Regions from separate parts of the Micromonospora sp. RV43 genome, predicted to be linked through region 1. Evidence: riboswitches for the same ligand, from Rfam matches in the RefSeq annotation. Region 1 holds a riboswitch; each other region holds the start of a gene.
The links. Region 1 has a riboswitch for cobalamin ahead of ABD52_RS20235 (CbtB-domain containing protein). Riboswitches for the same ligand answer to the same signal wherever they lie in the genome.
Positions count from the first base shown of each region.

Region 2: linked by a shared signal. The riboswitch ahead of ABD52_RS27115 (peptidase) and the one ahead of ABD52_RS20235 (CbtB-domain containing protein) in region 1 are both predicted to bind cobalamin.
Region 3: linked by a shared signal. The riboswitch ahead of ABD52_RS05850 (ribonucleoside-diphosphate reductase subunit alpha) and the one ahead of ABD52_RS20235 (CbtB-domain containing protein) in region 1 are both predicted to bind cobalamin.

Region 1 covers NZ_LEKG01000083.1:2,986-10,651, forward strand. Annotated here, with positions in the region: gene ABD52_RS20205 (iron ABC transporter permease) at 1-518, shown strand, start outside; gene ABD52_RS20210 (ABC transporter ATP-binding protein) at 518-1,276, shown strand; gene ABD52_RS40915 (hypothetical protein) at 1,510-1,917, shown strand; partial or broken gene ABD52_RS40920 (cobyric acid synthase CobQ) at 1,875-2,060, shown strand; gene ABD52_RS20225 (cobalt-precorrin-6A reductase) at 2,189-2,929, shown strand; gene ABD52_RS20230 (CbtA family protein) at 2,952-3,734, opposite strand; gene ABD52_RS20235 (CbtB-domain containing protein) at 3,846-4,055, opposite strand; adenosylcobalamin (AdoCbl) riboswitch at 4,054-4,194, opposite strand; gene cobA (uroporphyrinogen-III C-methyltransferase) at 4,194-5,216, opposite strand; gene ABD52_RS20245 (cobyrinate a,c-diamide synthase) at 5,230-6,591, opposite strand; gene cobO (cob(I)yrinic acid a,c-diamide adenosyltransferase) at 6,585-7,199, opposite strand; gene ABD52_RS20255 (magnesium chelatase subunit D family protein) at 7,199-7,666, opposite strand, start outside.
Region 2 covers NZ_LEKG01000139.1:2,202-9,867, reverse strand. Annotated here, with positions in the region: gene ABD52_RS27140 (polysaccharide pyruvyl transferase family protein) at 1-21, shown strand, start outside; gene ABD52_RS27135 (tetratricopeptide repeat protein) at 323-2,026, shown strand; gene ABD52_RS27130 (hypothetical protein) at 2,092-2,532, opposite strand; gene ABD52_RS27125 (beta-1,3-glucanase family protein) at 2,704-4,296, shown strand; gene ABD52_RS27120 (alkaline phosphatase PhoX) at 4,475-5,635, shown strand; cobalamin riboswitch at 5,765-5,901, shown strand; gene ABD52_RS27115 (peptidase) at 6,000-7,043, shown strand; gene ABD52_RS27110 (hypothetical protein) at 7,079-7,564, shown strand.
Region 3 covers NZ_LEKG01000014.1:54,246-61,911, reverse strand. Annotated here, with positions in the region: gene ABD52_RS05855 (PrsW family glutamic-type intramembrane protease) at 66-911, opposite strand; cobalamin riboswitch at 1,032-1,248, shown strand; gene ABD52_RS05850 (ribonucleoside-diphosphate reductase subunit alpha) at 1,426-3,759, shown strand; gene ABD52_RS05845 (ribonucleotide-diphosphate reductase subunit beta) at 3,750-4,778, shown strand; gene ABD52_RS05840 (MFS transporter) at 4,800-6,035, opposite strand; gene ABD52_RS05835 (condensation domain-containing protein) at 6,074-7,513, opposite strand; gene ABD52_RS05830 (glycosyltransferase) at 7,528-7,666, opposite strand, start outside.

The DNA of each region.
Region 1 (7,666 bases):
TGACCTCTTTCGTGATCATCTGGGTGGCCGACCCGCACGCCACGCAGAGCATCACGTTCTGGCTGTCCGGGTCAATGGCCCGGGCCGACTGGACGGCCCTGGGCTGGGCGGTACCGGTGCTGGTCGTGGTGCTGGCGGTGGTCGGCTGGCACGCCCGTACCCTCAACGCCTTCGCCTTCGGTGAGGAGGCCGCCGCGAGCCTCGGCGTCGAGGTGAACCGGCTGCGGTGGCTGCTGCTGGTCGGCACCGCCCTGCTGACCGCCGTGCTGGTCGCGGTCAGCGGCGCGATCGGGTTCGTCGGGCTGATCCTCCCGCACGCCGCCCGCCTGATCACCGGACCGGACCACCGGCGGCTGCTACCGGTCGCCGTGCTCGCCGGCGCCATCTTCCTGACCTGGGTCGACACCGCCGCCCGCACCGTCTTCGAACCGCGTGAGCTGCCGGTCGGGGTGCTGACGGCACTGGTCGGGGTGCCGGCGTTCTTCCTGATCCTGCGCCGCCGGGAGGTACGCGGCTGATGCTTCAGATCTCCGACGTCTCGTGGGCGGTGCCCGCCGCCCGCATCCTCGACCACGTCACCGGCACCGTCCCGGCGGGCAGCCTGGTCGGGCTGCTCGGCCCGAACGGCTCCGGCAAGACCACCCTGCTGCGGGCCGTCGCCGCCCTGGTGCGCCCGGATACCGGCAACATCACACTCGCAGGCGACGACGTGACTCGGCTGCGGCGCCTTGCCCTGGCCCGGCGCATCGCGTTGCTGGCCCAGCACGCCGAGACCGACCTCGACCTGACCGTCCGCGACGTGGTCCTGCTCGGCCGCATCCCGCACCGCCGGACCCGCTGGTCCGACACCGGCTGCGACCATGCCGCCGCGGTCGAGGCACTGGGCCGGGTCGACCTGGCCGGGTTCGCCGACCGTAAGTGGCAGACCCTGTCCGGTGGGGAACGCCAGCGCGTCCAGCTCGCCCGCGCGCTGGCCCAGGAGCCGGAACTGCTGCTGCTCGACGAACCCACCAACCACCTCGACATCGGCCACCAGCTTCAGCTGCTGCACCTGGTCCGCCGATCGCAGGTCACCGCCCTCGCCGCGCTGCACGACCTCAACCTGGCCGTCATGTTCTGCGACACCGTCGTCGTGCTGCACCACGGCCGGGTCGTCGCCGCGGGACCACCCGCACGGGTGCTCACCCCGGCGCTGCTCGCCGACGTGTACGGCGTCGACGCAGACGTGCGGGTTCACGACGGGCGGACCGTCATTGAGTTCCGGCCGCCGTCATGACCCGGCACGTGCTGCCGGTGCCCGGTCGGTCACCCACCACGCTGGCCACGACACGATCCACCAGCTCGCCGAGCAGATGGCCGCGCGTCTGGGCGTATTCGTGCACAGGTGTTTCCTCGACGGCGCGAAACCGTTTGCTGCACGCGGCGCTCGACGCGGCCACCGGTTCACTGGTCGGACGTGACCCGGCGGTTCGACGCGCCCCGCGCCGGCAACCCGATTATCCTGGCGCGATGACCGAGGCCGGCGCTGGGCCGGCGTTCCTCGCGGCGCAGCAGGCGGCGGGAGTCATTGCGGCCAGACACCGCGGTGACTTCGCCGGCGCCGAGGAACTGCTGGGCGCCATCGGCGACGAGACCGTGCGCACCCGGGTTTCATGCTGCTCGCCGAACTCGCCCTTGGCCCTGGTCCAGTCACAGACAGGGCAGAGCATGGACGAACTCGTCCATGAGGTCACGTTGCTGATGGCCGAAGTGGTGGGCAGCGTCGGACACCAGCCCGGGCTGGACCTCGCCCACGCCGAGCCCGGCGGTCCGGCGGATGGACAGCAGGCGATACTGGGGCGGTGGAAGGACAGGCTCGCCGAACCGGGCGGCTCATGGTGGCGGGCACGACGTCGGACGCGGGCAAGAGCCGGGTGACGACCGCGTTGTGCCGGGCGTTCGCACGGCGCGGTGTTCGGGTCGCTCCGTTCAAGGCACGGAACATGGCGAACAATTCGATGGCGTGTGCGGGTGGGGCGGAGATCGGCCATGCTCAGTGGGTGCAGGCGCTGGCGGCGGGCGCAGAGCCGGCCCGGCAGGCCCGGCTGGATCTGCTCGCCGACCTGGCGGAGAAACACCTGGAGGTCGACGCGCTGCTGAACCTAGCCGAGCGGGGCGCTCCCGCGGCGCCGGTGATCGGACCCTACGCGTGAGGATTCTCGTGCTCGGTGGGACGGGCGAGGCCCGCGCGCTGGCGGCCTCGCTCGTCGACGACGGTGCCGTGGTCGTGACCTCACTGGCGGGGCGGGTCGCGCGTCCCCGGCTGCCGGTGGGGCAGGTCCGCGTCGGTGGCTTCGGCGGGATCGCAGGACTGGCCGCGTACCTGGCGGAGACCCGGGTGCGTGCCGTGGTCGACGCGACGCACCCGTTCGCGGAGAAGATCAGCGCCAACGCGGCGGCGGCGTGCCCGGCCGCCGGGGTTCCCCTGCTCCGTTTGGAACGGCCCGGCTGGGCCGCTCGCCCCGAGGCGTCGGCCTGGTACTGGGCCGGTGACCACAGTGAAGCTGCCCGGGTGGCGGCCGGTCTGGGCGACCGGCCGTTCCTCACCGTCGGACGGCAGTCGCTGGCGCACTTCGTCGAACCGTTGCGCCGGCACGCGTGCCTGGTTCGCGTGGTGGACGAGCCCGACATCGTTCTGCCGGTGTCGTGGAAGCTGCTGCGCAGCCGCGGTCCCTACACCCTCGCGCACGAGCGGGAGGTGATGGCGGGCACGGACGTTCTAGTTACCAAGGACTCCGGCGGTGACCACACGGTCGCGAAGCTGGAGGTCGCCGCCGAGCGGGCGATGCCGGTCGTGATCGTGCGCCGCGCCGGGCCGCCGGCCGGAGTGCCGCTGGTCCGTGACGTGGACGCCGCCCTGGCGTGGGTGCGGGCGTTGCCCGCACCCTGACGCGAGGTTCAGCCGGGAAGGTTCAGAGCGTGGCCGCCAGCTCCTGGCGGCGCAGCCGCTCGGCGGCACGGTCCGCGTCGCGTCCGACCAGACCGGTCAGCACTGCACCCAGGACCGCCCAAGTCGCGGCCAGGGTCGTGATCGACGAGATGCGGAAGTACCAGAGTGTGTCGGCCGGGAAACCGCCGACCTCGTTGACCGTCGGCAGCAGAGCCCCGGCGACCACGACGACCACGAGATAGGCGCCGGCACCGGCCAGCACCGCCGAGTATGCGCCCAGCTGGGGCAGCAGACGCCGGGCCAGGACCACGGCGCCGATCGCGGCGGCCAGGCTCAGTGCCCAGAACCCGAAGTACAGCGCGGTCCGCTCGTTGATCGTGTCACCGGAGCCGACCGCCGGTGGTGTGGCGGGGTACTTGAGGAACGGCACGAGGGCGGTGGCGACGAAACCGACGGCGGCGACCACCGCGGTGCTGGCCCGTGCGGACAGGGAGCCCAGACGCCCGGCGGCGAAGGCGGCAGCGAGCGCGGTCGCTCCACCGAGGACGATGCCCACCAGGATGGTGCCCAGTGCCAGGCCCCCGGTGGACTGGGTGCCACGCGAGACCTCGGCCTCCTCCTCATCGTGGCTGTGAGACTGCTCGGCGGTGGCATTGTCGTGCGGGTGCTCGGCGGCACCGGCTTCCTCCAGGGCGATGGCTGCATCGACCTGGGGTTCGGCGACGACGTAGGAGACGAGGAAGGCCGCGAAACCGGCGATGAGCCCGGCCAGCAGCCCGTGAACGAGAAAAGTGCGAGGGGTCATCAAGGGTCCGTTCGAGAGCCGGCCGCGGGCATCACGAAACGCCCGCAGCGCCGGTGACGAGGAAAGACGAAAACTCCGGCCGGGCCGGGCGAACTGCCGCGTGGCGTGGTGTCAGTGGCAGGGGAAGCCCAGCACGTGCCGTGCGTCGTGCGTCAGCTCGTGGATGAAGGTGCCCTCGAAGACGGAGAAAGCTCCCTGCTCGGCGCCCACGAAATACAGGACGACGGCGGTGACCAGCGCGAAGAACAGCGCCCAGGGGGCGAGCGCGCGAACGGGGATGGTGGGAAGAACGGCCGGAATGGCCGTGGTCGCCTGAGGCATGACACTCCTTGGGATGCTGCGTCCCGTCGATGGGTGGTCGACCTGGCTGGAGGGTCTGGCTTCGCCGCGAGCGGCGTCACAGTAGCGCGACTGCGCCGGATTCACACCGGCTTCCTTCAGCAGGGTGGCACGACCATATCAGGTATCGGAGCAACGCGACGCTGTCGCGACTGCCTGCACGGCGGCCGGTCCGAGGGCGACGACGTGGCCGATCACCGTTACGGCGGGCGCGCCGATGCCGGCCTCGGCGGTGTCGGCGACGACGTCGGCGAGGGTACTGCGCAGCACCCGCTGGCCGGCCGAGGCGGCGTCCGCGACGACGGCGCATGGTGTGTTCCGGTCGAGACCGGCGGCGACGAGCGCGTCGGCGATGGCCGCGAGGTTGCGCATGCCCATCAGCACCACGAGGGTGGTGCCGGTGCGGGCGAGGGCGGCGTAGTCGATCGACGAGTCGGGATGGCCGGGCGGTACGTGGCCGGAGATGACGGTGAAGCCTTGCACGAGTCCGCGGTGGGTGACCGGGATGCCGGCCAGCTCCGGGGCCGCGATGCTGGAGGTCACGCCGGGTATCACGGTGGTGGGGACGCCGGCTTCGGCGCACGCGGTGACTTCCTCGAAGCCGCGGCCGAAGACGTACGAGTCGCCGCCCTTGAACCGCACAACGTGCCGTCCGGCGCGGGCGTGCTCGACGAGCAGCGCGTTGATCTGTTCCTGGCTCGTGCTCCGCCCGTACGGGACCTTGGTGACGTCGATGATCTCGGCGTCCGGGCGCGCCCACTTCAGGGCCTCCCACGGGGCGAGCCGGTCGGTGAGGATCACGTCGGCCTGCTTGACGGCCGCGCGTCCGGCGACGGTGACCAGCCCTGGATCGCCCGGGCCGGCGCCGACCAGCGTGACGTGTCCGGCCGTTCGGACCGCTGCCGGTGCCCCGGCCTCCGAGGGTGCGACGGTACGCAGCACGACGTCGAACCGGCTCTCGTCGACCGGGGTGGTGACCCAGGTCAGGCGCCCGCGGAGGGCGAGGTCCTCCAGCGCGGCGCACACGGCCGGCGCGGCGACGGTGACCAGGGCGCGCCTGTGCAGCAGCGCACTGACCGTGACGGCGGCGGGTGCGCTCCCGTCGAGGACGAGCACGCTACGGCCGGTGAGGTTCAGCTGCATGTGACGGTGATTCCTAACGTGCTGAGGAGACAGCCGTCCGGTGTACGGCCTCGGTGAACGACTGGGCCAGATGCGGTTGCCCAGCCCAATGCACGTGCAGATAGGACGCGCTGAGGCTGGGGGAGGCGAATCCGGCATTGCGGCCCTCGATGCGCCAGGCGGGGTGCTCGCCGTGACCGGGTGTGACGGTGGTGCGGTGGAATTCGTGGCCGGTGGCAGCGGTTCCCCGCTCGCCGAGCAGCTGGTCCGAGCCGAGTGCGGCACGGTGGTACGCGAGGGTGAGGCGCGGCGTCATGACTGCTTCGGCGTCGAGCGCCCCGACCATGGGATGGCCGTCGACGGAGCGGCACAGATACAGCAGGCCGGCGCACTCGGCGACGGTGGGGACGCCGTCGAGGACGGCCTGGCGCAGTTCGTGGCGCAGCGTCGTGTTGGCGCTCAGCGTGGACGCGTGTACCTCGGGGAACCCCCCACCGAGGTACAGCCCGCGTGTCCCGGCGGGAAGCCGCTGGTCGCGGGCCGGGTCGAACGGGACGACGGTGCAGCCCGCCGCCTGCAGCAGCTCGGTCGTCTCGGCGTACCGGAAGGTGAAGGCACGCCCGGCCGCGACCGCAACCACCGGTGATCCGGCGCCCGGCCGCCGGACGTGCGCGGCGGGGTCCCATGGCTGGGCGTCCAGATCGGGTGCGGTGCGTGCCACCTGCAGCACCGCATCGAGGTCCACGTGGCGGGCGATCTGCTCGGCCAGCACGTCCAGGGCGGCGGCGGCCTCCTCACGTTCGGCTGCCGGCACGAGCCCGAGGTGGCGCGACGGGGCGCTGACACCCTGGTCGCGGTGCAGGATCCCGAGCACCGGTACGCCGGTGGATTCCACCGCCCGGGCCGCCTCGGCGGCGTGGCGGGCGGACCCGGCTTTGTTGAGCACGACACCCGCGACGGTGACGCCGGCCTCGAACGTGTCCATTCCGTGCACGACGGCCCCGACGCTGCGCGAGGTGTGCGAGACGTCCACGACCAGCAGGATCGGGGTGGCGGTCAGGGCCGCGAGGTGCGCGGTGGAGGCGAAACCGTCGCCGCCGATGCGGCCGTCGAACAGGCCCATGACCCCTTCGACGATGGCGATGTCCGCGTCGCGTGCGCCGTGCAGCAGCAGCGGGATCACGAGTGAGGGGTCGGTCAGGTGCGGGTCGAGGTTGCGGCCGGGGCGTCCGGTGGCCAGCGCGTGGTAGCCGGGGTCGATGTAGTCGGGCCCCACCTTGTGCCCCGACACGGTGTGCCCGCGCGCGGCCAGCGCGGCCATGAGCCCGGTCGCGACCGTGGTCTTGCCGTGGCCGGAGGCCGGCGCCGCGACGATCAGCCGCGGAAGGCTCACCATTCGATGCCTCGTTGGCCCTTCTGGCCGACGTCCATCGGGTGCTTGACGTGCTGCATCTCGGTCACCAGATCGGCTGCCTCGATCAGCCGGGGGTCGGCCCGGCGCCCGGTGACGATCACGTGCTGACGGCCGGGACGGTGGACCAGTGTCTCCACGACGTCGCCGACGTCGACCCAGCCCCACTGCATCGGATAGGTGAACTCGTCCAGGATGTAGAGCTGGTGCCGTTCCGCCTGGATACGGCGCTTCACCTCCGCCCAGCCCTCGGCGGCGTCCGCGGCGTGGTCCGCCTCGGTGCCGCTCTTACGGCTCCAGGACCATCCGGAGCCCATTTTGTGCCACTCGACTGGCCCGCCTTCGCCGGTCTGCTCGTGCAGCAGCCCGAGCCTCTCCAGGACGGTCTGTTCCCCGATGCGCCACTTGGCCGACTTCACGAACTGGAACACCCCGATGTCCCAGCCCTGGTTCCAGGCGCGCATCGCCATGCCGAAGGCGGCGGTCGACTTGCCCTTGCCGTTTCCGGTGTGGACCATCAGCAGCGGCCGGTTGCGCCGCTGGCGGGTGGTGCTGCCGTCGTCCGCGACGGTGAGCGGCTTACCCTGCGGCATCAGGCCACCCCCGCCCGCGGAGCGGTCGCCGTGCGAACGACCCCGGTGAGCCCGTCGGCGGTCACTTCACCGAGCGGCACGTGCTCGGCCCTCAGATGAGTGGCAAGCCGGGCGGCGAGGCCGAGCCGGAATCGTCCGGTCTCGCAGTCCACGACGACGACCTGGACACCGCTGGTGGCGAGCGCGGCGGCGGCGCGGTGGGCACGACCCAGCGGGTCCGGGCCGGAGGTGGCGCGGCCGTCGGTCACCACGACGAGCAGGGGCCGGCGGGACGGGTCGCGCAGCGCCTCCCGGCGCAGCACCTCGCCACTGCGTTCCAGGCCCTCCGCGAGCGGGGTCCGGCCACCGGCCGGTAGGTCGGCCAGGCGGCGGGAGGCGACGTCGACCGAGCCGGTCGGTGGCAGGACGACCTCGGCGGTGTGCCGGCGGAACGTCACCAGTGCGACCTTGTCCCGGCGGCGGTAGGC
Region 2 (7,666 bases), on a different contig from region 1:
CGCCGGATGCTGTCGCGCTGACCGTCGTACGCCTGCTCGGCAGCGGAATGGCCGGCGCCGCGACGGCGGCGTTCGGCGTGGCGGTGCGATCAGCCCGCCGCGAATCGCGAGAACCCTTCTTATTTCCATCGACTGGCATTACGCTCTGGGCCAGCCCTGAGGTGCATCACATCGGAGGTTCCTATGAGGACGATGACCATCCGTCGCACGACTGCACTCCGCCTGGTGTCCGGCGCACGCCGCCTGTGGATCGAGTGGTGCTGGTAACTGCCGGCCCGGCGGGCGCTCCCGGGCGCCCGCCCCTGCGGCGGTGGGCCCTGCGGTGACGGACGGGGCGGAGCGCTACGACTGCCACCGCGACCACGGGCCGTACGCCGGGGTCTCGGCCTTCCTCGGCCGGGTCGCCGCCGACCGGCCCCGCCTGGCGGCCCGGCACGCGGTCGAACTGCACGCGATCGCCCCCCAGCTCGACCCGGCGGCCCGGCCGGCCGCCGAGGAGGAGCCGATCCGCTTCCACCCCGCCCGCCGTACCGCCTGCCTGGCCTATGGCGCGGCGGAGCTGGTGGCGGCCTGGGCCGGCACGCTCCGGCGGCCCGTGACCGTCCGGTTCGATCACGTCGCCGGCGCCGACGAGACGACAGCCGAACTGCTGGACGCGCTGGCCCGCCGGCTCGGGCCGGCCCCGGTGCGCCTCGACCTGCGCGACGACGGTGCCCCCGATCCGGCGCCCGACGAGCGCACCCCGCAGGCGCTGCGACGGGCCCTGGGCGACAGCCTGGCCCGCGGCTACTACCACCACGCGGCCCGGGTCGCCCGGCGCGGGCGGGCGGCGGTCACCCCCGACGGCGACCTGCGGCACTGGTGGGCGTTCACCACCGGCCTGGCCACCGCCCTGGCGGCTCTGAACCGGGCCGCCGAGGCGCTCGACCTCTACGACGAGGCGCGGGCCGTCACCGACGACCCGAAGATCACTATGTCGGCGGCGTACGCCACCGCCATGCTGCACGCCCGGCACCTGCCGCCGGCCGACCAGGACCCGGCGCTGGCCCGGCACTGGCTGGAGGTGGCGCTGCGCCTCGCCGCCGAACTGGCCGACCCACGCCGGCGGCTGCTGTCGACGGTCTTCTACGAGCAGGGCCTGGCGCTGCTGGACAGCCGGGCAGGCCGGCCCGACCGCGCGCTGCGGCTCGTCGACGACGGGCTGACCCGGCTGACGGCCGCGCTCGGCCCCGGCGAACGCCCGCAGGACCTGGCCCGGCTGCGCCACAACCGGGCGCAGGTTCACCTCGCGCTGGGCGACCCGGCGCGGGCGCTGGCCGATCTGGACACCGTGATCGCCCACGACCCCGACAACTGCGAGTACTACGTGGACCGCGCCGCCCTCCACCGGGCGGCGGGCCGGACCCGAGCCGCGATCAGGGACTACGACGCCGCCATCCGGCTGGGACCGCATCTGCCCGAGGCGTACTACAACCGGGCCGTGCTCCAGCAGGAGCGGGGCCGCCCCGAGCGGGCTCGCGCCGACCTGGAGCGGGTGCTCGCCATCGAACCGGGGCACCTCGACGCCCGGATCGCCCTGGTCAACCTGCACGTGGAGCGCGGCGCGCTGGATGCCGCCGAGGCGGGTGCGCGGGCCGGGCTGGCCGGCGCTCCGCAGGAGCCCGCGCTGCTGTGCACCCTGGGCCTGGTCCTCGCCGAGCGCGGCCGGCCCGCCGAGGCCGACGAACTGCTCACCCGGGCCCTGAACGGGGACCCCGAACTGGTGGAGGCGTGGACGAACCGGGCCGCCACCCGGTTCGAGCGCGGCGACGTGGCCGCCGCGCTCGCCGACCTGGACCGGGCGGTGGCGCTGTCGGAGGCCCCCGTGCCGCGCTACAACCGGGGTACGGCCCTGGCCCGGCTGGGCCGGTGGGACGAGGCGGCCCGCGACTTCGCCCAGGCGCTCGCCCAGCCCGGCCTGGACCGCGCCCTGCGCCGGGATCTGCGCGCGGAACTCACCAGGTGCCGCCGCGCGCTGGCCGTCTGACCCGGCCCGGCCGGGGAGCCGGCGCTCATCGTGCGCCGGCCCCGGTCCGGGGAAGGGGAGCGGTTTCAGCAGCCCTGGCGGCGGCTGTAGATCTGGTGGCGCTCACCGGCCCATCCGATGTAGCCGACCGCCTCGACGCAGTAGTTCGCCGTACCGGTGACGGCGACCGGGCCGGCGTAATAGCTGAAGTCACCGGAATTGGTGTCCGCGCCGCCCGACCGGGTGCAGTGCGCGCCCTCGCCCGACCGCTCCGCGCAGCGGTAGATCTGCACGAAGGTCGGCGCCGACCTCCCGTACGCCGCGCCGCGGTGGTAGAAGCAGGCGCTGTTGGTGCCCCCGTTGCTGCTGTTGTAGTAGATCACCAGTTCACCGAGCCCGGACGACTGCACCTGGCTGTAGGTGATGGTCCCCGAGCAGGAGCCGGCCGCCTGGGCGGCGGGGGCGCCGACAGTCAGGCCCGCCGCGACGGTCACCAGCGCCGTCAGCGCCGAAAGCATGCGTTTCATGTACCTACCTACCCAATCCACAGTCGACTGTTCCGTAGTGGATCTTAATCAACCGGTGACCTTCGCCGTGGCCCTGATCCATAGGCAACCACCTATTGACAAACAATATTAACAATTGGACCCTGCTGAGAGAGCGCTCTCCCGTCCCCCCGTCTCCCGCGAGGTGTCCCCATGCGTCTCCGAAGAAGGCTGCTCGCCGCCGCGTCCGCCCTGCTCGCCGGGCTCACCGGCGCCGTCGTCGCCACGCCCGCCCAGGCGGTCGGACCGGCGTTGCTGCCGGTCACCGTCACCAACACCACCGGCCGCAGCGACCCGGTCCACCTCTACGTCATCGGCGTCCAGCTGTCCTCCGGCCGACTCGGCTACGTCACCTCCGGCGGCACCTTCGTGCCGTGGACCGGCGGGCAGCTCCCGCCGTCACCCGCGCCGGACGTCTCCATACCGGGCCCCGGCAACGGCGGCAGCACCACGATCCAGTTCCCCCGCGGCTTCTCCGGCCGGGCCTACTTCTCCCTCGGGCAGAAGCTCAAGTTCTTCCTCACCCCGGACGGACTGGTGCAGCCCGCGCCCTGGGCGGCCGGTGACGCGAACCGCGACATCCTCTTCGACTGGAGCGAGTTCACCTACAACGACTCCGGGCTGTGGCTCAACAGCTCCCAGGTCGACATGTTCGCGATCCCGCACGCGGTCACCGTGACCGGCGCCAACGGCGTCACCAAGCGCACCGGCGACGTGGTGGCCAACGGACGCAACGCGGTCATCGACGGGATCCGGGCGCAGCCGGGCTGGGCCGGCACCGTCCACACCCGCTCCGACGGGACCGTGCTACGCGTCCTGGCTCCGGGCAAGGCGGCCGGGGCCGGCCTGCTGAGCACCACGTACCTGGACTCGTACATCGCGTCCGCGTGGAACGCGTACACCACGAAGACCCTGACCGTGGCGCCCTTCGCCGACCAGCCGGCCATCCGGTACTACGGCCGCACCTCGGGCAACACCATGACCTTCACCAACGGCAGCGGCCAGGTGGTCGCCTCCTTCAACCGGCCCTCCTCGGCCAGCGTCTGGGGCTGTGACGGCGACCTGCCCGCGCCGAACGACCAGGTGGTCGGCCCGATCTCGCGTACGCTCTGCGCCGCCCTCAACCGAGGCACGCTCGGCACCGTCGACACCCAGCCCAGCACGAACGCCGCCGACTTCTACCGCAGCAACCCCACCAACCAGTACGCACGCCTGATCCACGCCAACATGACCGACGGCCGGGCGTACGCGTTCGCCTTCGACGACGTCGGTGGATTCGAGTCGCTGGTGCACGACGGCGATCCCCGTTCGGCCGGACTGATCCTCAGCCCGTTCACCGGCGGTGGCGGCAGCACCCCGACCACCGGGGTGCCAGTGGTCAGCAACTGGAACAACAAGTGCATCGACGTGCCGAGCTCCAACTTCGTCGACCGCGCGCCGTTGCAGATGTGGAACTGCAACAACACCAACGCGCAGAAGTGGACGTTCAGCGGCACGGCGCTCAAGAGCCAGAACAACAAGTGCATGGACGTCGACGCCGGGTCCACCGCGAACGGGGCGGCGGTGCAGCTCTACACCTGCAACGGCACCGGCGCCCAGCAGTTCACCCTGAACGCGGCCGGAGACCTGGTCAACCTCCAGGCCGGCAAGTGCGTCGACATCAAGGACTGGAACGGCAACGACGGCGCGAGGCTCCAGCTCTGGGACTGCGGGGGCACGGCCAACCAGAAGTGGCGCAAGGGCTGACCAGCCATGCGAACGGTGGCGGGGGCCGACCGCGAGTCGCTCCCGTCACCGGCAGGCGACGGACGAGACGGCCGGTGACACGACGCCGCGCACCGAGGCGTCCATCGACGTTCATCCAACAGATCGATGTGCGTAAGCTCCGCCCGGTCAGATCTGGGGAACCTACCGAGGAGGTTCCATGGATCGTCGAGCAATGCTGCGGGCCACTGTCGTCGGTGCGGGCGCTGTCGCGCTGCCGTTCACCGCGTGGTCGGCGGCGTACGGAGCCCCGGCGCAGAACGCGGCGGGCCCCTACGGTGGGCTCCAGCCCGCCGACGCCAACGGCATCCAGTTGCCGGCCGGCTTCACCAGCTCGATCGTCGCACGATCCCGTCGGACGGTGCCGGGGACGTCGTACACCTGGCACGACGCTCCGGACGGTGGCGCCGTGTTCCCGAACGGCACCGGCTGGATCTACGTGTCGAACTCCGAGGTGTCAGCCGGTGCGGGCGGCGGTGCCTCACGCCTCGTCTTCAACTCCAGCGGCGCCGTGGTCGGGGCGTCGCGGATCCTCTCCGGCACCAACAACAACTGCGCCGGGGGGAAGACGCCGTGGAACACCTGGCTCTCCTGCGAGGAGGTGTCCCTGGGGCGGGTCTTCGAGACGTACCCCCTCGGCGGGACCGCCGTGGCGCGTCCCGCGCTGGGCCGGTTCAAGCACGAGGCGGCCGCGGCCGACCCGGTCCGCCGGGTCGTCTACCTGACCGAGGACGAGACCGACGGCAAGTTCTACCGGTTCGTGCCGACCACCTGGGGCGACCTCTCCGCCGGAACCCTCCAGGTCTTCCGCGCCGGTACGGCGACCTCCGGCACGTTCACCTGGGCCACGGTGCCCGACCCGGACGGCTCGCCCACCCCGACCCGGCAGCAGGTGTCCGGCGCGAAGACGTTCAACGGCGGCGAGGGCTGTCACTACGCGGATGACACCGTCTGGTTCACCACGAAGGGCGACAACCGCGTGTGGCAGGTCAACCTGGCCGCCGGCACGTACGAGCTCGCCTACGACGACAACCTGGTCAGTCCGGGCACCCCTCCGCTGACCGGGGTCGACAACATCACCGGGTCCACTGCCGGTGACCTGTACGTCGCGGAGGACGGCGGGAACATGGAGATCTGCATGATCACGCCCGACGACAAGATCTCGGTCTTCCTGCGGATCACCGGACAGAGCGGTTCGGAGATCACCGGGCCGGCGTTCACCCCGGCGGGGGACCGGCTGTACTTCTCGTCGCAACGCGGCACGACCGGCTCGTCCTCCGGCGGCATCACCTACTGCGTCACCGGGCCGTTCCGCCGATGACCGGCTCCCGGCCCCGCTGACAGTGACCACGCGGTCGAGGACGCCCGGTCTTCACCGGGCGTCCTGCCGGCCGTCACGGCACGTGTCCGGATCCTGGCGCATTGACATCGGCGCTCCGGCCACAGCAGACTGTCGCGACAACTGAACCACCGCGTGTACGTGCGGGGGAAGACCGGTCGAAATCCGGCGCTGGCCCGCAACGGTAGGCCGCCCAGAGAGATCTGCGGCGGCGAGCCCGAATACCCGTCGTACGCGTGCATCCGCTCCCCACCCGTCGTGGCCCACGGGTCGGAGTCCCGGTCGACGCGGCGTTGCCGCGGTCGTCCGGGCTTTCGACGACCGCCGGGCCGGAAAGGCGCTTCCGATGGTCGTCCGCCGAAGCCGGCACCGCCTGCTCGCGCTCCTCTGCGGCGTACTCGCTGCTCTCACCCTCACCACACCCGCCGTCGCCGCCCCCGAGCGCGCCGCCCTCACCCGTCCGGAGGCCGCCGGCGGCTGGCTCGCCCGGCAACTCGTCGACGGCGAACGCTTCGAGGCGGTCTTCGACGGTGTCGCGTACCCCGACCAGGGGCTGACCCTCGACGCCGTGTTCGCCTTCGCCGCCACCGGCGTCGCCGACGACCACGGCGGCGACGCGCTGGCCTGGGTCACCCGGCCGGACATCCGCGACGGCTACCTCGGCGACGGCGTCTCCGAGGCGTACGCGGGTGCGACCGCCAAGCTCGCCCTCGCCGTGCAGGTGCGCGGCGGCGACCCGGCCGGCGTCGGCGGGGTGGACCTGATCGCCCGGCTGCGCTCGCTCCAGACGCCGGCCGGCAGGTTCAGCGACCGGTCCGCGTACGGCGACTACAGCAACGCGTTCAGCCAATCCTTCGCGCTGCTGGCGCTGGACCGTACGGCGGGCGGAGCGCCACCGGCGGCGGCCGCCTGGCTGGCCGGCACCCGGTGCCCGGACGGCGGCTACCCGCTGCTGCCCGCGCAACCGGTCTGCACGTCCGACGTGGACGCCACCGCGCTCGCGGCACAGGCGCTGCGCGCCGCGGACCGTCCGGCCGACGCCGCCGCCGGGCTGCGCTGGCTGGTGTCCGTTCAGCGTGCCGACGGCGGCTTCGCCAACGCGGGCGGCACGCCGAACGCCAACAGCACCGGCCTCGCCGCGCAGGCCCTGCGCGACGGCCACCGGCTGCCGGCCTGGGCGCGGGCCCGGGCATTCCTCGCCGGACTCCAGGTCGGCTGCGCCGGGGCGCCGGCCGACAGGGGCGCTGTCGACTTCGACGGCGGCGGCTTCGACCCGGCCACCGCACCCCGGGCGACCGCCCAGGCCGTCCTCGGTCTCACCGGGATCGGGTACGCCCGTCTGTCCGCCGCCGGCGCCGACCCCGGCGCACCGGCGCTCGCCTGCCCGTGAACCCCTTCGCCGCTCGCCCGATCACAGGAGGATCCGTGTTCCGTCATCGTTCCACAGTCCGCACCTGGCTGGCCGGCCTGCTGGCCGCCGTCGTCGCCGGCGTCGCGCTGACCGCAGTCGAACCCGCGCCCCGGGCGGCGCACGCCGCCGCCTGCGCGGGCACCTCGGGAGTCACTGTGGTCGTCGACTTCGCCGCGCTCGGCGGCGGCGTCCAGGTCGCCTGTGCGCCGGGCGATCCGGCCACCGGCCTGGCCGCGCTCCAGGCCGCCGGCTTCACAGTGACCGGCACCGCCCGCTGGGGCCTGGCCTTCGTCTGCCGGATCAACGGCAAGCCCACCGCCGCGACGGAGCCGTGCGTCAACACCCCGCCGGCCACGGCGTACTGGTCGTACTGGCATGCGTCCAGCGGCGGCTCCTGGTCCTACAGCACGTCGGGGGCGACCGGCTACAACCCCGCGCCGGGCAGTGTCGAGGGCTGGTCCTTCGGCGCCGGCGCCCCGCCGAGCATCGCCGCTCCCTAGGTGTGACCGGCGGCGCACCGGGTGCCGGCAACTGCTCTGGCGTCGTCGCGCGCCCGGGCGGTACGGTGTCGGCACCCGGTGCGCCGGGCACACAACTGCATA
Region 3 (7,666 bases), on a different contig from region 1:
GGCGCGGTGGGGCGTCGGCAATGCCCGGGCCGGTTGATCGACTCCATCACGCCGAGGTGGCGGCATCAGAAGTGCTCCGACCCCGCCACCTCGGCGAACTGGCGATGACCATGAGGCCGGTCCCGGTTCGACTCCGCCGGCGTCCCGGACGCGGGCGGCCGCTCGCGGTCCAGGTGCAGGCGCAGCAGCACCCAGCCCAGCGACACGGCGCCGATGAACACGTACGCGGGCTGGGTGCCGAACGTGTCCCAGCAGGTGTGCAGCGTGACGGCGGCGGCGAAGGTGAGCAGGAACGCCGCCAGCTTCCGGCCGCCGGGCGCGGCGGCGAACGTGAACAGCGCGGCGGCGGTCAGCCCGGTCCAGGCCAGGTGCGCGGCGGGCGCGGTGAGACCGCGTACCAGCAGCGTCCGCTCGACCGCGCCGAGGTTGCCCTCCGACCCGACGAACGCGGCGAACGCGTAGCCCATGGTCTCCAGCGCGGCGAACCCGGCGCCGGAGGCCACGCCGATCACCAGGCCCTGCGCCGGGGACGGGTGCCGCCGCCACAGCAGCAGGATGCCGGCCGGCACGATCAGTTTGGCGGTCTCCTCGGCCAGGCCGACGAGCGCCATCGGCAGGACGCCGAGGCGGTGCAGGGTGCCGTACTCCAGCCAGCCGGCGGCGACCACGCCGACCACGCCGCCGAGGAGCGCGGCGACGCCGACGACGGAGCCGGGGACCGGGCGGCGGGCCGGCCGTCCCTGGGCGAAGGCCAGGAACGTGGCGGGTGCGACGCACGCGCCGAGCACGATCAGCGCCGGGACGAACGTGACGGTCCCGGTGCCGGCGAGTGTCTCCAGCACCAGCAGGTGAAGCCCGACGCCGACGAGCAGGACCGCCACCCACGCCCAGCGGCGTCCGGTATTCCCCATACCGCCGAGTATCGCGCCCGCCGGGTCGCGCCGGAATCGGGGGTAGGCACTGTGGACAGTGAGATCATTCCGACACGCCGACACGACATCTGGTGTTGCACGCAAGCCCTCACCGCCATATATGGTGGTGCCGCAGCTGGTTCGGCCGAGCCCTTCGGGGCGGGGCCGAGGCAAGAGGGAACCCGGTGGGAATCCGGGACTGCCCCGCAGCGGTGAGTGGGAACGACAGCCGTCAACAGCACTGGGCCACCGGCCTGGGAAGCGACGGCCGGTAGGCGACCGGCGACCCCGGTCGGGCCCGCGAGTCCGAAGACCTGCCAGCGCGCCGTACGCCTCCGCGTACGGCGGCCGGAGGTCGCGCGGGACGACCGACGCCAGCAGCCGGGCCGGCCGTGCGCCGCGCCCGTTGGCGTCTCCCGCCGTCTCCAGACGGTGACAGCGAGGAGAGGTCATGACTGTCGTGCAGGAGAGTCCCCCGTCCGGAACCGGCGGGTCCGAGACCCGCCGGCCGGCGATGCGGGTACGCAAGCGGGACGGCGACACCGAGCCGGTGGACGTCGGCAAGATCGTCCGGGCGGTCGAGCGCTGGGTCGCCGACCTGGACGAGGTGGACCCGCTGCGGGTGGCCACGAAGACGATAAGCGGGCTCTACGACGGGGCGACCACCGCCGAGCTGGACCGGTTGTCGATCCAGACCGCGGCGGAGCTGATCGGCGAGGAGCCGCAGTACTCGAAGCTGGCGGCGCGGTTGCTCGCCGCGTACGTGGACAAGGAGGTCCGCGGACAGGGCGTGGCGAGCTTCAGCCAGTCGATCGCCTACGCGCACGGGCTGGGACTGATCGGCGACGAGACGGCCGCGTTCGTGGCCCGGCACGCCCGCAAGCTCGACGACGCCGTGGACCCGGACGGCGACCTGCGGTTCGAGTACTTCGGACTGCGTACGGTGGCCGACCGCTACCTGCTGCGGCACCCGCAGTCGCGGCTGGTGGTGGAGACGCCGCAGTACTGGCTGCTGCGGGTGGCCTGCGGGCTGTCCCGCACCCCGGGCGAGGCGGTCGGCTTCTACCGGCTGATGTCCAGCCTGGCGTACCTGCCCAGCTCCCCCACGCTGTTCAACTCCGGCACCCGGCACACCCAGATGTCGTCGTGCTTCCTGGTCGACTCGCCGCGCGACGAGCTGGACTCGATCTACGAGCGGTACCACCAGGTGGCGAAGCTGTCGAAGTTCTCCGGCGGCATCGGCATCTCCTGGTCGCGGGTGCGTGGCCGGGGCGCGCTGATCCGGGGCACCAACGGCCGGTCCAACGGCATCGTGCCGTTCCTCAAGACGCTCGACGCCGGGGTGGCCGCGGTCAACCAGGGCGGCCGGCGCAAGGGCGCGGCCTGCGTCTACCTGGAGCCGTGGCACCCGGACGTGGAGGAGTTCCTGGAGCTGCGGGACAACACCGGCGAGGAGTCGCGGCGTACGCACAACCTCAACCTGGCCAACTGGATCCCGGACGAGTTCATGCGCCGGGTCGAGGCCGACGGCGAGTGGTCGCTGGTCGACCCGTCGGACGCCCCGGAACTGCCCGACCTGTACGGCGAGGCGTTCGACGCCGCGTACCGGGCGGCGGAGAAGAACGCGGTCCGCACGGTCCGGGCCCGGGACCTGTACGGGCGGATGATGCGCACGCTCGCGCAGACCGGCAACGGCTGGATGACGTTCAAGGACGCCGCGAACCGGCTGTCCAACCAGACCGGCGAGCCGGGCAACGTGATCCACCTGTCCAACCTGTGCACCGAGATCCTGGAGGTCAACGACGACGCCGAGACGGCTGTGTGCAACCTCGGCTCGGTGAACCTCGGCGCCCACGTCACCGCCGACGGCGTGGACTGGGAGCGGCTGCGCGCCACGGTCCGCACCGCCGTGGTGTTCCTCGACCGGGTGATCGACATCAACTACTACCCGGCCGAGCAGGCGGCGGCGTCGAACCCGCGCTGGCGGCCGGTCGGGCTCGGGCTGATGGGGTTGCAGGACGCGTTCTTCACGCTGCGCCTGCCGTTCGACTCGGCGCAGGCCAAGGAGCTGTCCACTCGCGTGCAGGAGGAGATCCTGCTGACCGCGCTGGAGACCTCCGCCGGGCTGGCCGAGCGGTTCGGGCCGCATCCGGCGTACCCGCAGACCCGGGCCGCGAAGGGTGACCTGCACCCGGACCTGTGGGGCGCGGAGCCGGCGCAGGCCGGACGGTGGGCGGCGCTGCGCGAGCGGATCGCCGCCCACGGGCTGCGCAACTCGCTGCTGGTGGCGATCGCGCCGACCGCCACCATCGCCTCCATCGCCGGCTGCTACGAGTGCGTGGAGCCGCAGGTGTCCAACCTGTTCAAGCGCGAGACCATGTCCGGGGAGTTCCTCCAGGTCAACACGTACCTGGTGCGGGAGCTGAAGGCGCGCGGGCTGTGGACGCCGCAGGTCCGCGACCGGATCAAGCGGGCCGAGGGTTCGGTGCAGGAAATCACCGAGTTGCCCACGCCGGTGCGGGAGCTGTTCCGCACCGCCTGGGAGCTGCCGCAGCGGGCGCTGATCGACCTGGCCGCCGCGCGGGCGCCCTTCATCGACCAGTCCCAGTCGCTGAACCTGTTCCTGAGCGCGCCGACCATCGGCAAGCTGTCCTCGATGTACCTGTACGCCTGGAAGGCCGGGCTGAAGACCACCTACTACCTGCGTTCCCGTCCCGCCACCCGCATCCAGCAGGCCACCGTCGCGCCGGTGCTCGCCCCGGTCTCCGGCGTGGTCTCCGCCGTGAGCGACGACGAGGCGCTGGCCTGTTCCCTGGAGAACCCCGAGAGCTGCGAGGTATGCCAGTGACCACCACCGCACCGACCCGGCACATGCTGCTCGACCCCGGCATGGACCTGACCCTGCGGCCGATGCGCTACCCGCGCTTCTTCGACCGGTTCAAGGACGCGATCAAGAACACCTGGACGGTCGAGGAGGTGGACCTGCACTCGGACCTCGCCGACCTGGCGAAGCTGTCCCCGGCCGAGCGGCACCTGGTGTCGCGGCTGGTGGCGTTCTTCGCCACCGGCGACACCATCGTCGCCAACAACCTGGTGCTCAACCTGTACCAGCACGTCAACTCCCCGGAGGGCCGGCTCTACCTGTCCCGGCAGCTGTTCGAGGAGGCGGTGCACGTCCAGTTCTACCTGAACCTGCTCGACACGTACGTGCCGGACGAGAAGGAACGGTTCGCCGCGTTCGACGCGGTGGAGAACATCCCGTCGATCGCCCGCAAGGCCGAGTTCTGCTTCCGGTGGATCGACTCGATCTTCGAGCTGCGCGAGCTACGGACCCGCGCGGACCGGCGGGCGTTCCTGCTCAACCTGATCTGCTTCGCCGCGTGCATCGAGGGCCTGTTCTTCTACGGCGCCTTCGCCTACGTCTACTTCCTGCGCTCCCGGGGCCTGCTCAACGGGCTGGCCTCCGGCACCAACTGGGTGTTCCGGGACGAGTCGATGCACATGGCGTTCGCCTTCGACGTGGTGGAGACCGTACGCGCCGAGGAGCCGGACCTGTTCGACGACGAGATGGAGCGGCAGGTGAAGGAGATGCTGGCCGAGGCGGTGGAGTGCGAGGTGAGCTTCGCCGAGGACCTGCTGGGGCAGGGCGTGCCCGGGATGTCACTGGCCGACATGCGCGAGTACCTCCAGCACGTGGCCGACCGGCGCCTCGCAGTGCTCGGCATCGCCCCCATGTACGGCAGCGGCAACCCGTTCGCGTTCATGGAGTTGCAGGACGTGCAGGAGCTGTCCAACTTCTTCGAGCGCCGGGTGTCGGCGTACCAGGTCGGGGTGACCGGCTCGGTCACCTTCGACGACGACTTCTGAGCGCCACCCCCGCCCCGGCCGTCACGGCCGGGGCGGGACCGGGCTCTCGCCGGGCAGCGCCGTCGCCCGGACCCGCCCGATCAGCGCCACCACGGCGATCGCCATCACGGCCACCACCACGAACGCGCTGCGCAGGTCCAGGGCGCCGGCGAGCAGGCCGATCACCGGCGCCGCGAGCAACGCGCCCGGCCACTGGCCCATCGCCACCACCGAGACGCCCTCACCCGAGGTGAGGCCCGGCTGTTCGCCGGCGAAGCCGAGCACCGTCGGGGTCACGCACGCCAGGCCGAAGCCGAGCAGTCCGAAGCCGGCCATCACCGCGGCCGGATGGGGGTACGCCACCGGCAGCGCCACGCCGACGGTGGCGACGAGCGCGGACAGCCGGACGAAGCGGATCCGCCCGAACCGGCCGGCCAGCCGGTCGCCGAACAGCCGGGCGACGGTGGCGGCCAGCGACAGGCAGGTGTACGTGGCCGCGGCGAGCACCGCGGCAGCGCCCGCGACCTCGGTTGCGTACAGCGCGCTCCACTGTGCGCCGGCCATCTCGATGAACGAGGCGAGGAACGCGATCACCGCGAGCAGCAGCAGCTGCGGGGTGAACCGGTCGCGCAGCCGCCGCCGGTCCTCGCCGTCCTTCGTCTCCTGCCGGGGCGTATCAGGCAGCCAGCGGTGCGTACCGACCAGCAGCGCTCCCAGCAGGACGCTGGTGACAGCCATCTGCGCCGACGGGGACATCCCGATCGCCGCGGCGCCGGTGCCGCAGAGGCCGCCGGCCAGCATGCCGATGCTGAAGCCGGCGTGGAAGGTGGACAGGATGGGCCGCCCGTAGCGCTTCTGCACCTCGACCGACTGGGCGTTCATCGGCGTGGCCAGCAGGTTCGCCGCGAAGCCCCAGACCGCCAGCCCGCCGACAAGCGCCACCACTGTGGTGGACGCGGCCAGCAGCGGCGCGTTGACCAGGATCAGCGCGGCCCCGGCCAGCGCCAGCCGGCGGGTGTTGATCCGGCTGATCAGCACCGCCACCACGACCAGGGAGACCAGCTCCCCGGCGTTCGTGGCGATGTTGGCCAGGCCCCAGCCGGTGTTGCCGACGCCTACCGCGTCCCGCACCTCCGGCACGCGGGCCGACCACCCGCCGATGGCCAGGCCCATGATGACGAAGAGCAGCGCCACCGACCAGCGGGCCCGTACGGCCGAGCGTGGCACCGGCGGCGCGGGCTGCTCCGTCGTGTGCTGGTTCGTCGAGGTGTCCGTCATGGTCGTCGTACCTCTCTCCGATCGGTCCGTCGGAACTCCTACCCGATCGCGTGGTCGAGGAAGCACGCACCGTCAGGAAGGTGTACCTCCGCCGGGGTGGTCCCGGAATCGGTGACGAGCGCCGAGACCACCGCGACGTAGTCGTCGACGAGCCCACGGACGAGGTCGTCGCCGAAGACACCCCGGTTGCGGATCACCACGCCGCCGGCCCGGTCGTCGTCCACCACGACGATCGGTGAGCCCCGCTTGACCCAGACGGGCAGGCATTCGGGCGGCACGTCGGCGGCGACCACCGGCGGCGGTGTGCCGGGCGCGGGCCGGGCGGTGATGTCGACCGGCTCGACCCGCAGCCCCGGGCAGTGCAGCACCGGCGACGCCGACGCGGCGGACTGGAACCAGGCGTCGAACAGGTGGTTGTCCGGCCAGGGGCGGATCGCCGCGAAGTCGTGGCGGACCGCCCGGGCCAGCCGGTGGAACGCGGTGGCGTGCGCGACGGCCTCGGCCAGCGAGGCGTGCGCGGCGTCTACCACCGCGCTCATCGGCGCGTCCGCCGCGACCGCCACGGGCAGGTAGACGTTGTTGGTGAACTGGCCGACGAGTTGCCGGGACAGCGGGCTCTCCCGGCCCAGCGTGGTGGTGCCCAGCACCACCCGGGGCCGGCCGGCCCGCCGCGACAGCAGCACCAGGTAGGCGGCGAGCAGCAGCACGTACGGGCTGGTGCGGGCCCGCCGGGCGGCCGGGCGCAGCCGCGCGGTGACCTCGGGCGGGAACGCGAAGCGGGTGGCCACCTCCGCGCTGAGCGCGACGTCCGGCGCCGGTGGCGACGCCGGGAACAACTGGTACGGCTCCACCGGCCGCAGCCGGTCCCGCCAGTACGCGGCCCGGGCGGCGGCGTCGACGCCGTTCCCGGCCTGCTCCGCCTCCTGGAGCGCGGCGAGCGCGGTGTGGTCCACGCCCAGCGGCGGCTGCGGATCGGCCGCGCCGAGCCGGGCCGCGTACGCGTGGCACAGGTCCTCCACCACGACGCGGCACGACCAGCCGTCGGAGACCATGTGGAAGAAGCAGAGCGCGAGCACGTGCTCGGTCTCGGAGAGCCGGACCAGGGCGGCCCGCCACAGCGGCGCCCGGCCGGGGTCGAACTCGTCGTTGCGGTGCGCGTACGCGATCCGCTCGACGCGGGCCTGCTGCTCGGCCGGCGGCAGGCCGGACAGGTCGACGTACTCCAGCGGCGACTCGACGTGCGGCAGGATCCGCACCTCGGGCTCCACTCCGATGCGGTCGAACCGCATCCGCAGCGCGTCGTGCCGGTCCACCACGTCCTGCATCGCCTGCCGCAGCACGTCGACCCGCAGGGTGCCCCGCAGCCGGCGGAACTCCACCACCACGAGCCGGGCGGCACCGGGACGGGCCGGGTCGAGCGCGGTCATGAACTCCCACATCATCTGCTGGCCGGGGGCCAGCGGAAACGTCGTCGGCACTGCGACTCCCTCCGTCAGGCCGCCACCGGCGGCGCGGCCACCGGCGGGACCGGTCGCCGGTCCACCTCGTCCGGCCGGCGGTCCGCCCCGTCCGGCCGGTAGTCCGTCCCGTCCGGCTGGCAGTCCGTCCCGTCCGGCTGGTAATCCGCCTCG